2 regions of the Staphylococcus sp. GW821-FHT11H10 genome follow, and region 1 is predicted to be linked to the other one. Evidence: a T-box and tRNA genes for the amino acid it is inferred to sense, from the RefSeq annotation. Region 1 holds a T-box; the other holds one or more tRNA genes.

Region 1 (7,420 bases):
GAATAATATTCATACTTATGAAGGTGGTACGCATGAAGATGGTTTCAAACGTGCCTTAACGCGTATATTAAATAGCTATGGAACACAAAGTAAGATTATCAAAGACGATAAAGAAAGATTGTCTGGTGAAGATACACGTGAAGGTTTAACAGCCGTCGTATCAATTAAACATGGTGATCCTCAATTCGAAGGACAAACTAAAACGAAATTAGGTAACTCTGAAGTACGTCAAATTGTTGATCGATTGTTTGCTGAGCATTTTGAACGTTTCTTATATGAACATCCAAATGTTGCACGCATCGTTGTTGAAAAAGGAATTATGGCATCACGTGCACGTGTCGCAGCTAAGAAAGCACGTGAAGTGACACGTCGTAAATCAGCTTTAGAAATTTCAAGCTTACCAGGTAAACTTGCAGACTGTTCAAGTAAGAAACCTGAAGAAAGTGAAATCTTCCTAGTAGAGGGTGACTCTGCCGGGGGGTCTACAAAAGAAGGTCGTGACTCTAAAACACAAGCCATTTTGCCATTAAGAGGTAAAATCTTAAACGTTGAAAAAGCACGTTTAGATCGTATTCTTAATAATAATGAAATACGTCAAATGATTACAGCCTTTGGTACTGGTATTGGTGGCGAGTTCGATATCTCTAAAGCACGTTATCATAAAATTGTAATCATGACAGATGCTGATGTGGATGGCGCGCATATTAGAACTTTATTACTAACGTTCTTCTATCGTTTCATGAGACCACTAATCGAAGCGGGATATGTGTATATTGCACAACCGCCATTGTATAAATTGGCACAAGGCAAACAAAAATATTATGTATTTAATGATCGTGAACTTGATAAATTGAAATCAGAATTAAGTCCTACACCTAAATGGCAAATATCACGTTATAAAGGTTTAGGAGAAATGAATGCGGATCAATTATGGGAAACGACTATGAATCCTGAAAACCGTATGATGTTACAAGTTAAATTAGAAGATGCGATTGAAGCGGACCAAACATTTGAAATGTTAATGGGTGATGTAGTTGAAAATCGTAGACAATTTATCGAAGACAATGCAGTATATGCGAACTTGGATTTCTAAGTTAACGTCTAGTATTGAAAATCTTGAAGACTGTACAGCATAATGGCTTGCAGTCTTGCTATTTTAAGTGAATTGATTATAGAAGGAGGATATCTTGATGGCTGACTTACCTCAATCAAGAATAAATGAACGAAATATAACCAGCGAGATGCGCGAATCATTCTTAGACTATGCAATGAGCGTTATCGTTTCACGTGCGTTACCTGATGTACGTGATGGTTTAAAACCTGTACACCGTCGTATCTTATATGGCTTAAATGAACAAGGTATGACCCCTGATAAACCATATAAAAAATCAGCACGTATCGTTGGGGATGTAATGGGTAAATATCACCCTCACGGAGACTCATCAATCTATGATGCCATGGTCAGAATGGCACAAACATTCAGTTATCGTTATCCACTTGTCGATGGTCAAGGTAACTTTGGTTCAATGGACGGCGATGGTGCCGCTGCCATGCGTTATACTGAAGCGAAGATGACTAAGATTACGTTAGAATTACTGCGTGATATTAACAAAGATACAATTGATTTTCTAGATAACTATGATGGTACTGAAAGAGAGCCGGAAGTCTTACCTTCTCGTTTCCCTAACTTATTAGTTAATGGTGCATCAGGTATCGCTGTAGGTATGGCAACAAATATTCCTCCTCACAATTTAACTGAAGTCATCAACGGTGTTTTACATTTAAGTAAGAATCCAGATGTAACGATTGCAGAACTTATGGAAGATATTCAAGGTCCTGATTTTCCAACAGCTGGTTTAATTCTAGGGAAAAGTGGCATCCGACGTGCTTATGAAACAGGTCGAGGATCAATTCAAATGCGTGCACGTGTGGAAATTGAAGAGCGAGGTGGCGGTCGCCAACGTATCGTAGTGACTCAAATTCCGTATCAAGTTAATAAAGCGCGTATGATTGAGAAGATTGCAGAACTTGTTCGTGAAAAGAAAATTGAAGGTATTACTGATTTACGTGATGAAACAAGTTTACGTACTGGCGTTAGAGTAGTAATCGATGTTCGTAAAGATGCAAATGCCAATGTTATTTTAAACAATTTATATAAACAGACACCATTACAAACTTCATTTGGTGTTAATATGATTGCACTTGTTAATGGACGTCCAAAATTAATCAATTTAAAACAAGCTTTAGTTGAATATTTAGAACATCAAAAGACAGTTGTACGTCGTCGTACTGAATACAACTTGAAAAAAGCGAAAGACCGAGCACATATCTTAGAAGGTTTGCGTATAGCGTTAGATCATATCGATGAGATTATTACGACAATTCGTGAATCAGAAACAGATAAAGTCGCTATGGAAACATTGCAAGAGCGTTTTAAATTGTCTGAACGTCAAGCGCAAGCTATTTTAGATATGCGTTTGAGACGTTTAACTGGTTTAGAACGAGATAAAATTGAAAATGAATACAACGAATTACTCGGTTATATTTCTGAACTTGAAGAAATCTTAGCCGATGACGAAGTTTTACTTCAATTAGTTCGTGATGAGTTAACCGATATTAAAGAACGTTTTGGTGACGAACGTCGTACAGAAATTCAATTAGGTGGCTTAGATGATTTAGAAGATGAAGATTTAATTCCTGAAGAACAAATCGTCATCACATTGAGCCATAATAACTATATTAAACGTTTACCAGTTTCAACGTATCGTTCACAACACCGTGGCGGACGCGGCGTTCAAGGTATGAATACATTGGAAGAAGATTTCGTAAGTCAACTTGTAACGTTAAGTACACATGACCACGTTCTATTCTTCACGAATAAAGGTCGTGTTTATAAACTTAAAGGCTACGAAGTTCCAGAATTATCTCGCCAATCTAAAGGTATTCCAGTCATCAATGCCATTGAATTAGATAATGATGAAACAATCAGTACGATGATTGCTGTTAGAAACCTTGAAGATGAAGATAGTTACTTAGTATTTGCAACTAAAAATGGTATTGTGAAACGTTCTGCTTTAAGCAATTTCTCACATATCAATAAGAACGGTAAGATTGCGATTGGGTTCAAAGAAGACGATGAATTAATTGCAGTACGTCTTACAGATGGTAACCAAGATATCTTAATTGGAACATCCCATGCTTCATTAATTAGATTTGCAGAAACAAGTTTACGTCCATTAGGTCGTACTGCTGCAGGTGTAAGAGGTATCTCATTACGTGAAGATGATGTCGTTGTAGGTCTAGATGTTGCACATGCCGATAGCGAAGATGAAGTGCTAGTCGTCACTGAAAATGGATATGGTAAACGTACGCCAGTGAGTGAATATCGCTTATCAAATCGTGGTGGTAAAGGTATCAAGACTGCCAAGATTACTGAACGTAATGGTAATATCGTTTGTATCACAACTGTTAATGGCGAAGAAGACTTAATGATTGTTACAAATAGTGGTGTTATCATTCGTTTAGAAGTAGAAGATATTTCTCAAAATGGTCGTGCAACTCAAGGTGTTCGCTTAATGAAACTAGGCGATGATCAATTTGTATCAACAGTTGCTAAAGTTATTGATAAAACAGAAGATGAAGATGCGACTGAGGCTGCTCAAACTGAAAATGGTGAATCAAATGCAGAGAGTACTGAAAGTCCTAGTGAAGAAGTAATTGACGATGATACACCAGGTAACGCACTTCATACTGAAGCGGACGAAGAAACTACAGTTTCATCTGAGGATGACTCAACAGATGAACGTATTGAAGTTAGACAAGACTTCATGGATCGTGTAAATGAAGACATTGAAAATGCATCTAACAATGATGAAGATGACGAAAACTAAATAATAGAAGGTTAATCTATAATAGAAAGTTACAACAATATTGATTCCTTCAACAAACAAGACTTCCCTGATACCAGGGAAGTCTTGTTTTTATAGCTTATTTAGTTTTCTAATTCTTTCATAGCGTATGGAATTTCACTAATTAAACGTGAAGGTGGTACGACATACATAGATTCAGATAACTTTTCTCCAATAAAACTATGCGTATAAGTTGCGCTTGTTATCGCATCTCTAAAATCATCAAATTGTCCAACAAAGCTTGTAATCATACCAGCTAATGTATCTCCCATGCCACCAGTCGCCATTGCCGGTGTACCAATGGCAAGTCTATATTCTTTGTCTTTGAAGAATATTTCAGTACCGTGTTTTTTCAATACAACTGCAGCACCTAACTTATCTACAGCTTCTCTATTACGTTCATAAGTTTGTTCTTCAATAGGGATACCACTCAAACGTTCCCATTCCTTTTGATGTGGCGTGAAGATAACACGGCAAGTTGGGATATCAGGTTTTAATTTACTAAATATCGTTATAGCATCACCATCAACAATTAAGTTTTGATGTGGCTGAATATTTTGTAGTAAAAATGTAATTGCGTTATTACCTTTAAAATCGATACCTAAGCCTGGTCCAATCAAAATACTATCTGTGTTCTCAATCATTTTAGTTAACATTTTAGTGTCGTTAATATCGATAACCATTGCTTCTGGGCAACGAGAATGAAGTGCAGCATGATTTGTAGGATGTGTAGCTACTGTAATTAATCCACTTCCACTATAAACACACGCACGCGCAGCCAACATGATTGCGCCCCCTAAATTGGCACTCCCACCTATAAGTAAAATCTTTCCATAGTCACCTTTATGTGTCTCTTCTTTTCTTTTCGGAATATTAACTGTTGTTAATGTTTCCATGAATTAAACCCTCCCTTGAAGACGTTTCGAACGTATAATACTAAATTGTAAAAATGTGATTACTGTCAATTCTATATATAACTCAAATTTCAAGTGACGATGAGATGCGTAGCGAAAGCATCAACAACTAACTCGCCTGTTAAGTTTTAAATTTGAATGTTTGTTTATGACCTTTTTAAATACAATAGAAAATATTATACCTGTGGATGACTTTCGTCAACACTATTATGAAGATTATTTTGTAATGAATGATGGGAAGTGATTATGTTGGCTAATAGAGGGTGTTTACAACTAGCATGAATTAATATTATTTACCATTTACTTGCTAATTATAAAGGAGTTTGCTATATTAAAAATAACTTAATAAGTTATTGTTCGTGGGACAAGTAACATAGTCAATTAATTTCAGAGAGCTTGTGTTGAGTGTGAACAAGTAATTGATTGTTATGCGAATCTACCTACAATTGTGAACAACCGGTAATAACCGTTATTTTAAGGAAAGTGCAATTTGATACATATGTAGTGTTAAATTGTTAAATAGGGTGGCAACGCGTAGACCACGTCCCTTGTGAAGGGGATGTGGTCTTTTTTTATTGAAAATACGCATGTTATCCGAAATTAAATTTTTCAAAAATTGGGAAGGATGAATATTACATGTTAGACATTAGACTATTTAGAGAGCAAGCAGACACAGTTAAGAGCAAAATTGAACTACGTGGAGATGATCCTAAAGTAGTTGACGAAGTATTAGAATTAGATAACGAACGTCGTCAATTAATCGGTAAAACTGAAGAAATGAAAGCACGTCGTAACAAAGTAAGTGAAGAAATCGCTGAAAAGAAACGTAACAAAGAAAATGCAGACGACGTCATCAAAGAAATGCGTGAACTTGGTGACGAAATCAAAGAAAACGACGCTAAACTTAACGAAGTGGATAATAAAGTTAGAGATATCTTAATTCGTATCCCTAACCTAATTGCTGAAGATGTACCACAAGGGGATTCTGATGAAGAAAACGTTGAAGTTAAAAAATGGGGTACACCTCGTGAATTTGACTTTGAACCTAAAGCACACTGGGACTTAGTAGAAGAATTAAAAATGGCAGACTTTGAACGTGCTGCAAAAATTTCAGGTGCGCGTTTCGTATACTTAACTAAAGATGGTGCATTATTAGAACGTGCATTAATGAACTACATGCTTACTAAACATACAACGCAACACGGTTATACTGAAATGATGACACCTCAATTAGTTAACGCAGATACAATGTTTGGTACTGGTCAATTACCTAAATTTGAAGAAGATTTATTCAAAGTTGAAAAAGAAGGTTTATACACAATTCCAACTGCAGAAGTTCCATTAACTAACTTCTACAGAGATGAAATCATCCAACCAGGCGTATTACCAGAAAAATTCACTGCACAAACAGCTTGTTTCCGTAGTGAAGCAGGATCAGCTGGTAGAGATACAAGAGGTTTAATCCGTTTACACCAATTCGACAAAGTTGAAATGGTTCGTATCGAAAAACCTGAAGATTCTTGGGACGCTTTAGAAGATATGACACAAAATGCTGAAGCAATTCTTGAAGAATTAGGTTTACCATATCGTCGTGTTATCTTATGTACTGGCGACATCGGTTTCAGTGCTAGTAAAACATACGACTTAGAGGTATGGTTACCAAGTTATGACAACTATAAAGAAATTAGTTCTTGCTCAAACTGTACTGATTTCCAAGCGCGTCGTGCTAACATCCGCTTCAAACGTGATGCCGCTTCTAAACCAGAATTAGCACATACTTTAAATGGTAGTGGACTTGCTGTAGGTCGTACATTTGCAGCTATCGTTGAAAACTATCAAAATGCAGATGGTTCAATCACAATTCCAGAAGCATTAGTACCATTTATGGGTGGTAAAACTGAAATCCGTCCTGTTAATGGCTAATTCATGAATAAGTCATAAATCTAGGACAAAATGAATATGTTAGGGCTACATCGAAATTCGCAGTAGCCGACTAAACTGAGAAAATGCTCTTACCGAGCTTTTCTCAGTTTTTTTTTATCCTTACATATGAAATTCTAATATATTAAATTTAGTCCATATCCTCTTAGTATATTTCTAATAATTAATTGCATAAAATTCCACTTTTTCTTAATAAAGGGATGAAGTTAAAAGGGGTATTTTAGACTGCTTTCCAAGAGGTAAATCAACCGTTATAGTCAAAAAATAGACACATTTAAAATCCTTTCAAATCAATACTTCTAAGTAGTCTTTCAGTCTAACATCACACAACCCTGCGTCTAATGTTGTTGCCACTCTAGCATCCGTATATTAGACTAAAATTATTAGTATATTACTTTATAAAATTAAACAGAATAAAGGAGGTTACAAAGATGACATCACATGTGACATTTAAACAGGGCGTTAAAGAATGTATACCTACTTTATTAGGCTACGTTGGAATTGGACTATCATTTGGAATAGTGGCGGCTTCACAACACTTTAGTATTATCGAAATACTATTATTATGTTTGCTTGTGTATGCTGGTGCAGCACAATTTATTATATGTGCGCTTGTGGCTACTGGAACACCGATTTCTGCCATTGTCCTTACAACAT
Region 2 (7,420 bases), on a different contig from region 1:
GTAATAGTGGCGAAGGTGGAGAAAATCCTAAACGTTATGAAATACAAGAAGACGGTACTGTGTTATCAAGTGCTATCAAGCAAGTGGCTTCAGGCCGTTTTGGTGTGACTAGTAATTATTTACAACATGCAAAAGAATTACAAATTAAAGTTGCTCAAGGTGCTAAGCCGGGAGAAGGAGGACAGTTACCGGGCACAAAAGTATATCCTTGGATTGCTGAAACACGAGGTTCAACGCCAGGTGTCGGATTGATTTCACCTCCACCTCATCATGATATTTATTCAATTGAAGACTTAGGACAACTTATTCATGACTTAAAGAATGCAAACAGAAGTGCTGATGTAGCAGTTAAATTAGTTTCGAAAACAGGTATTGGAACCATTGCATCTGGTGTTGCTAAAGCATTTGCAGATAAAATCGTCGTGAGTGGATATGACGGTGGTACAGGCGCATCGCCTAAGACGAGTATTCAACACGCCGGGTTACCTTGGGAACTTGGTTTAGCTGAAACGCATCAAACATTGAAATTAAATCATTTACGTAGTCGTGTTCGTTTAGAAACAGATGGAAAGTTGATGACAGGTAGAGATGTTGCGCTAGCATGTGCACTAGGTGCCGAAGAATTTGGATTCGCGACTGCACCATTAGTTGTTTTAGGGTGCATCATGATGCGCGTTTGTCATAACGATACATGTCCAGTAGGTATCGCGACTCAGAACAAAGATTTAAGAGCGTTATTTAGAGGTAAGGCTGACCACGTTGTTAACTTTATGCATTTCATAGCTGAAGAGTTAAGAGAGGTCTTAGCATCCTTAGGAATAAGAACAGTTGAAGAATTGGTTGGACGTACCGACTTGTTACAACGCTCAAGTCGAATTGATGAACAATCAAAAGCAGCAACACTAGACATTGAGAAGTTATTGGATTCAGATGATGGCCCTAACTCAAAAGAAATTAATCAAAATCATCATTTAGATATAGGTTTCGATTTAAATTATCTATATAAAGATGCTAAACAAAGTATTGAGGATGGAAAATTATTTAAAGGGAATTATGTGATTAATAATGAACAACGAGATGTAGGTGTTATCACAGGAAGTTACATTACTCAGTGTCACGGTATTAAAGGGTTACCAGAGGGGACAATTGTAGCTAAAACACATGGTCATGCTGGACAAAGTTTAGCGGCATTCGCACCATCAGGATTGTTAGTCCAACATACAGGTGATGCAAATGATTACGTTGGTAAAGGGTTATCAGGTGGTACTGTTGTGATTAAGGCACCAAATAAACAACGCGAACGTGAAATTATTGCTGGGAATGTATGTTTCTATGGTGCTTCAAAAGGTAAAGCCTTTATTAATGGTAGTGCTGGCGAACGTTTTTGTATTAGAAACAGTGGTGTTGATGTAGTAGTAGAAGGTATCGGTGATCATGGTTTGGAATATATGACTGGAGGACATGTAGTCAATTTAGGAGATGTAGGTAAGAACTTCGGTCAAGGTATGAGCGGAGGCGTTTGTTACGTATTTCCAAGTAATCTCGAATTATTCAAACGTAAAAACCAATTACCAACCCTAGCTTTTGAGAGAGTGACACACAAAGAGGAGAAAGCGTTACTTAAAACAATGTTAGAGGAACATTATCGTTATACACAAAGTACAAAAGCAGCGTCAATTTTAAATGATTTTGAACATGTGGCAGACAAAGTTATTAAAGTGATTCCAAAAGATTATGAACTAATGATGCAAAAAATTGAATTACAAAGTCGTCATTTGCCACAACTTGATGATGCTAAACTGGCAGCATTCTATGATGAACGCACGACAATTGAACAAGAATTACAGCCAGCAGTTATTTATTAAAGAAAGGAGAGGTCTGTTATGGGTGAGTTTAAAGGATTTATGAAATATGAAAAGCAATCATTATCTGAACTGTCTTTAGTTGAACGTCTGAAAAATCACGATGCGTTTCAACAACGCTTTTCACGTGATGAAGCATCTGTTCAAGGCGCACGATGTATGGATTGTGGGACACCATTCTGTCAAACAGGTCTTCCTTTCGGTAGAGAAACCATTGGTTGCCCTATTGGTAATTACGTTCCTGAGTGGAATGATTTGGTTTATCGCCAGGATTTCAAAGCTGCATATCAACGTTTAAGTGAAACAAATAATTTTCCTGAATTTACAGGACGTGTTTGTCCTGCACCTTGCGAACAATCTTGTGTCATGAAGATTAATCGTGAATCAGTCGCAATTAAAGGGATAGAACGCACGATTATTGATGAAGCATATGATAATGGTTGGGTTAAACCTAAATATCCTAAGCAACGGTTAGAACAATCTGTAGCGATTGTTGGGAGTGGTCCTGCAGGCCTCTCTGCAGCTGAAGAGCTCAATTACATGGGTTATCAAGTGACGGTGTTTGAAAGAGCCGCAGAAGCGGGTGGTTTATTAATGTATGGAATTCCCAATATGAAATTAGATAAGGATGTTGTACGTCGCCGTATTACACTGATGACAGAAGCAGGTATTACATTTAAAACGAATACCAACATTGGTTTGGATATCTCACGCGAAGAATTAGAACAGACATATGACGCTATTATCTTATGTACAGGAGCTCAAAAAGCACGTGACCTGCCATTAGAAGGACGTATGGGTCAAGGTATTCACTTTGCTATGGATTATTTAACCGAGCAGACTCAATTACTAAATGGTGAAATTGACGAACCAACTATTACGGCTAAAGGAAAAAATGTAATCATCATAGGTGCTGGTGATACTGGCGCGGATTGTGTTGCTACTGCCTTACGTGAAAATTGTAAGTCAATTGTCCAATTTAACAAATATACAAAAGCACCTGAAGAAATTGCGTTTGAAAGTAATACGTCGTGGCCACTTGCATTACCTGTTTTCAAAATGGATTATGCTCATAAAGAATATGAAGCACGTTTTGGTAGAGAGCCTCGCGCTTATGGTGTTCAAACTATGCGATATGATGTTGATCATATTGGTAATGTTCGTGGTGTATATACACAAATCTTAGAGGAAACACCAGAAGGAATGGTTGTCGTAGATGGTACTGAAAGACATTGGCCAGCAGATCTTGTTCTTTTATCGATAGGCTTCGAAGGTACCGAACCTACAGTACCAAGATCTTTTGATATTGCTACCCAACAAAATAAAATCATCGCCAACGATAAAGATTATCGCACTAATAAAGAAAAAATATTTGCCGCTGGGGATGCGAGAAGAGGTCAAAGTCTTGTAGTTTGGGCGATTAAAGAAGGACGTGCTGTTGCTCAATCTGTCGATAAATTCTTGAAACAAAAGGTATTCGTGTAAGTTACTTTAAAAATAAGATAGTAATGAAAATAAAATGGATAATTTTACATTTTAAACTTAAAAGTAATTGACTTCCGATGAACCGTGGTATATGATATTTATTGTGTTCATTGGAGGAATACCCAAGTCCGGCTGAAGGGATCGGTCTTGAAAACCGACAGGGCCTTAACGGGCCGCGGGGGTTCGAATCCCTCTTCCTCCGCCATTATAATTAAAATCCAAGACTAATAAATATAAAAAAGACAAGTACTCAATTTATAACATATTGAGTACTTGTCTTTTTTAGGCTCTATAATAAATTGGACTGATGACTAAAAATCATCAGTCCAATTTTTATGTTTGAATACAAAAATGAAAGCCTTTACAAAACTTGTCTAGACAAGTTATACTTGAGCTATTATAAACAAGGGAGTGAAGGGTTTGGCTGTAAAAAGAAAGGACGTGCAGGACATCGTCAGAGCAATTGGTGGGAAAGAAAATATTGATACTGCAACACATTGTGTTACTCGATTGCGTTTAGTGTTAAAAGATGACAATAAAGTTGATAAAGATGCACTAGATGACAATACGCTTGTCAAAGGCCAATTTAAAGCGGATAACCAATACCAAATTGTTATTGGGCCTGGTACTGTAGACGAAGTATATAAGCAATTTATTCAAGAAACGGGTGTAGAAGAATCGTCAAAAGATGATGCAAAAGCTGCTGCATCGAAGAAAGGTAATCCGTTACAACGACTTATAAAATTATTGGGAGATATTTTTATACCAATTTTACCGGCATTAGTTACAGCGGGTCTTTTAATGGGGATTAATAATTTACTTACCATGAAAGATTTATTTGGTCCTAAACCACTTGTGGAACAGTTTCCACAGTTGGGTGATATATCAAATATTATTAACGTAATTGCAAGTACAGCATTTATCTTCTTACCAGCTTTAATTGGTTGGAGTAGTATGAAAGTGTTTGGTGGTAGTCCTATTTTAGGACTGGTACTAGGACTTATTTTGATGCATCCACAATTAGTTTCACAATACGATATTGCTAAAGGACATATTCCGACATGGAATCTTTTTGATTTAGAAATTAAGCAATTAAATTATCAAGGTCAAGTGTTGCCTGTTTTAATTGCGGCCTATGTCTTATCACTCATTGAGAAAGCATTAAATAAAGTTGTTCATGATTCTATTAAAATGTTGGTTGTTGGTCCAGTAGCGCTACTCGTAACAGGTTTTTTAGCGTTTATTATTATTGGTCCGATTGCACTTGCAGTAGGTACAGGTATAACTGGAGCAGTACAATTTGTCTTTGAACACGCTGGTTGGTTAGGCGGTGCACTTTATGGTTTCTTCTATGCACCACTTGTTATTACGGGATTACACCATATGTTCTTAGCAGTAGATTTCCAATTAATGGGTAGTAAATTAGGTGGTACATATTTATGGCCTATCGTTGCGATTTCTAATATTTGCCAAGGTTCTGCTGCTTTTGGAGCATGGTTTATTTATAAACGACGTAAAATGGTAAAAGAAGAAGGTTTAGCATTAACTTCAAGTGTATCAGCATTTTTAGGTGTTACAGAGCCTGCAATGTTTGGTGTAAACTTACCGTTAAAAGTACCTTTCTTCGCTGCTATTTGTACATCAAGCGTTTTAGGTGCCATTATTGGCGCTAATAAGGTGTTAGGTAGTGTTGGTGTAGGTGGTGTTCCAGCATTCATATCAATCCACAGTGAATTTTGGTTCATTTATATACCAGTCACACTACTTGCTATGGTGATACCAGCTATTTTGACAATCATCTTTGCAAGATTTACAACAATTAAAGCTAAAAAAATGGTGGCAACGCCAGACGAAACTGTAGCGAAATAATTAATACAAATGAAGACGTTCAAATTTCACATGTTAAGTGTTTGAGCGTCTTTAATGCATATAAAACTATAATTAAATGGAAGGTGACTATCTATGGCACATAAAGATTGGAAGAAATCGGTAGTTTATCAAATTTATCCTAAATCATTTAACGACACTACAGGTAATGGTGAGGGTGATATAAATGGCATTATTGAGAAGTTGGATTATATTCAATATTTAGGCGTCGATTATATTTGGCTAACTCCTGTTTATGAATCCCCAATGAATGATAATGGGTACGATATTAGTAATTATTTAAAAATAAATGAACGCTTTGGTACATTGGAAGATTTTGAAACTTTAATAAGCGAAGCGCATAAGCGTGATTTGAAAGTCATGTTAGATATAGTTATTAATCATACGTCTACAGAACACCGATGGTTTAAAGAAGCGATCAGTTCTAAAGATAACCCTTATCGTGATTATTATTACTTCAAGCCTTCTCAAGATGGCCCTCCAACTAATTGGGAATCTAAGTTTGGTGGGAATGCTTGGCAATATGATGAGAAGACGGATGAATATTATTTACATTTATTTGATGTTACACAAGCAGATTTAAATTGGGATAATGAAAAGGTTAGACAATCTTTATATGAGGTTGTTAATCATTGGATTCAATTTGGTGTAGATGGTTTCCGCTTTGATGTAATTAATCTTATTTCAAAAGGTGAATTTAAAGATTCACCACAAATTGGTAAAGAATTTTATACTGACGGTCCACGTGTACATGAATATCTCCATGAACTTAATCGTCATACATTTGGTGATAAAGATATGATGACGGTAGGAGAAATGTCCTCTACAACAATTGATAACTGTATCAATTATACAAGACCAGATCGACAAGAGTTAAGTAGTGTCTTTAATTTCCATCATTTAAAAGTAGATTATGTCGATGGAGAAAAATGGTCGAACGCTAAATTAGACTTTTTAAAATTAAAAGAAATTTTGATGGATTGGCAAATTGGAATATTTGAAGGTGGAGGATGGAATGCGATTTTCTGGTGTAATCATGATCAGCCACGCGTTGTTTCTCGTTTTGGCGATGATTCTACAGAAGAGAATCGTCAAGCAAGTGCTAAAATGTTGGCAATCGCATTACACATGTTGCAAGGAACACCTTATATCTATCAAGGTGAAGAAATTGGCATGACAGATCCACACTTTGATTCTATTCAGCAATATCGCGATGTCGAGTCGCGTAATGCTTACGATAATCTAGTGCAACAAGGTATTGATGAAAGTGAAGTTCTAACAATTTTAGGTCAAAAATCACGTGACAATTCTAGAACACCTATTCAATGGACATCGGAGAAACAAGCAGGTTTCACTTCAGGTACGCCATGGATTGATATTCCTAACAATACAGAACACATTAATGTAGAAGCGGCAATCGAAGATACTACCTCTGTACTACACACGTATCGCGAACTTATCAAATTACGTCATGAACACGATATCATCACGTATGGTGATATCGAGCCGATGTATATGGAACATCCACAGTTATTCATTTATCGTCGAAATTATGACAACCAAACGTGGCTAGTCGTTGCTAACTTTTCAAAAGAAACAATAAAATTACCTGAAGACCTTAATAGTGAGGGGACGACGATAATTCAAAGCGGTACAATAGAAAATGGTGAAATATCTCCATTTGGTGCAGTAGTGATTAATGTTCAATAAAAAGTAAATAGGTTGATGTAATGGAGAAACAAATGGCAACACAAAAATTCATAACAATATATGAACAACTTAAACAACGAATACATGAGGGCGAATACACATACGGACAACAACTACCTTCAGAACATGAATTATTAACGCTGTATGGAGCGTCACGTGAGACTGTTAGAAAAGCATTGGATTTATTAGCAAATGATGGCATGATTCAAAAAATTAGGGGTAAGGGGTCCATTGTAATAGATCAAGGTATCACGGAGTTTCCGTTCTCAGAATTGATTAGCTTCAAAGAAGTGCAAGAGGAACTTGGTCTCAAGCATGAAACGGAAGTGCTCATTAACGAATTGGTTAAAGCAAACTCAGTTCCTCATGTTAAAAAGCAATTGAATATTAGTAATGATGATGTACTAATCCATGTAGTACGCACGAGAAATGTCAATCAAAAGGTCAAAATTTTGGATGAAGATTACTTTTTAACT

Evidence for each region. The T-box of region 1 lies ahead of serS (serine--tRNA ligase). A T-box ahead of a tRNA ligase gene usually reads a tRNA of that ligase, here a tRNA-Ser.
Region 2: it has a tRNA-Ser gene. The T-box ahead of serS (serine--tRNA ligase) is inferred to sense a tRNA for this amino acid. The anticodon was not compared.

The regions. Positions count from the first base shown of each region.
Region 1 covers NZ_JBXARC010000007.1:56,029-63,448, forward strand. The annotation lists gene gyrB (DNA topoisomerase (ATP-hydrolyzing) subunit B) at 1-1,093, shown strand, start outside; gene gyrA (DNA gyrase subunit A) at 1,191-3,890, shown strand; gene AC1RRU_RS05635 (NAD(P)H-hydrate dehydratase) at 3,992-4,804, opposite strand; T-box leader at 5,176-5,374, shown strand; gene serS (serine--tRNA ligase) at 5,459-6,745, shown strand; gene AC1RRU_RS05645 (AzlC family ABC transporter permease) at 7,195-7,420, shown strand, end outside.
Region 2 covers NZ_JBXARC010000012.1:4,884-12,303, reverse strand. The annotation lists gene gltB (glutamate synthase large subunit) at 1-1,865, shown strand, start outside; gene AC1RRU_RS07865 (glutamate synthase subunit beta) at 1,884-3,347, shown strand; tRNA gene AC1RRU_RS07860 (tRNA-Ser) at 3,460-3,552, shown strand; gene treP (PTS system trehalose-specific EIIBC component) at 3,768-5,216, shown strand; gene treC (alpha,alpha-phosphotrehalase) at 5,310-6,944, shown strand; gene treR (trehalose operon repressor) at 6,977-7,420, shown strand, end outside.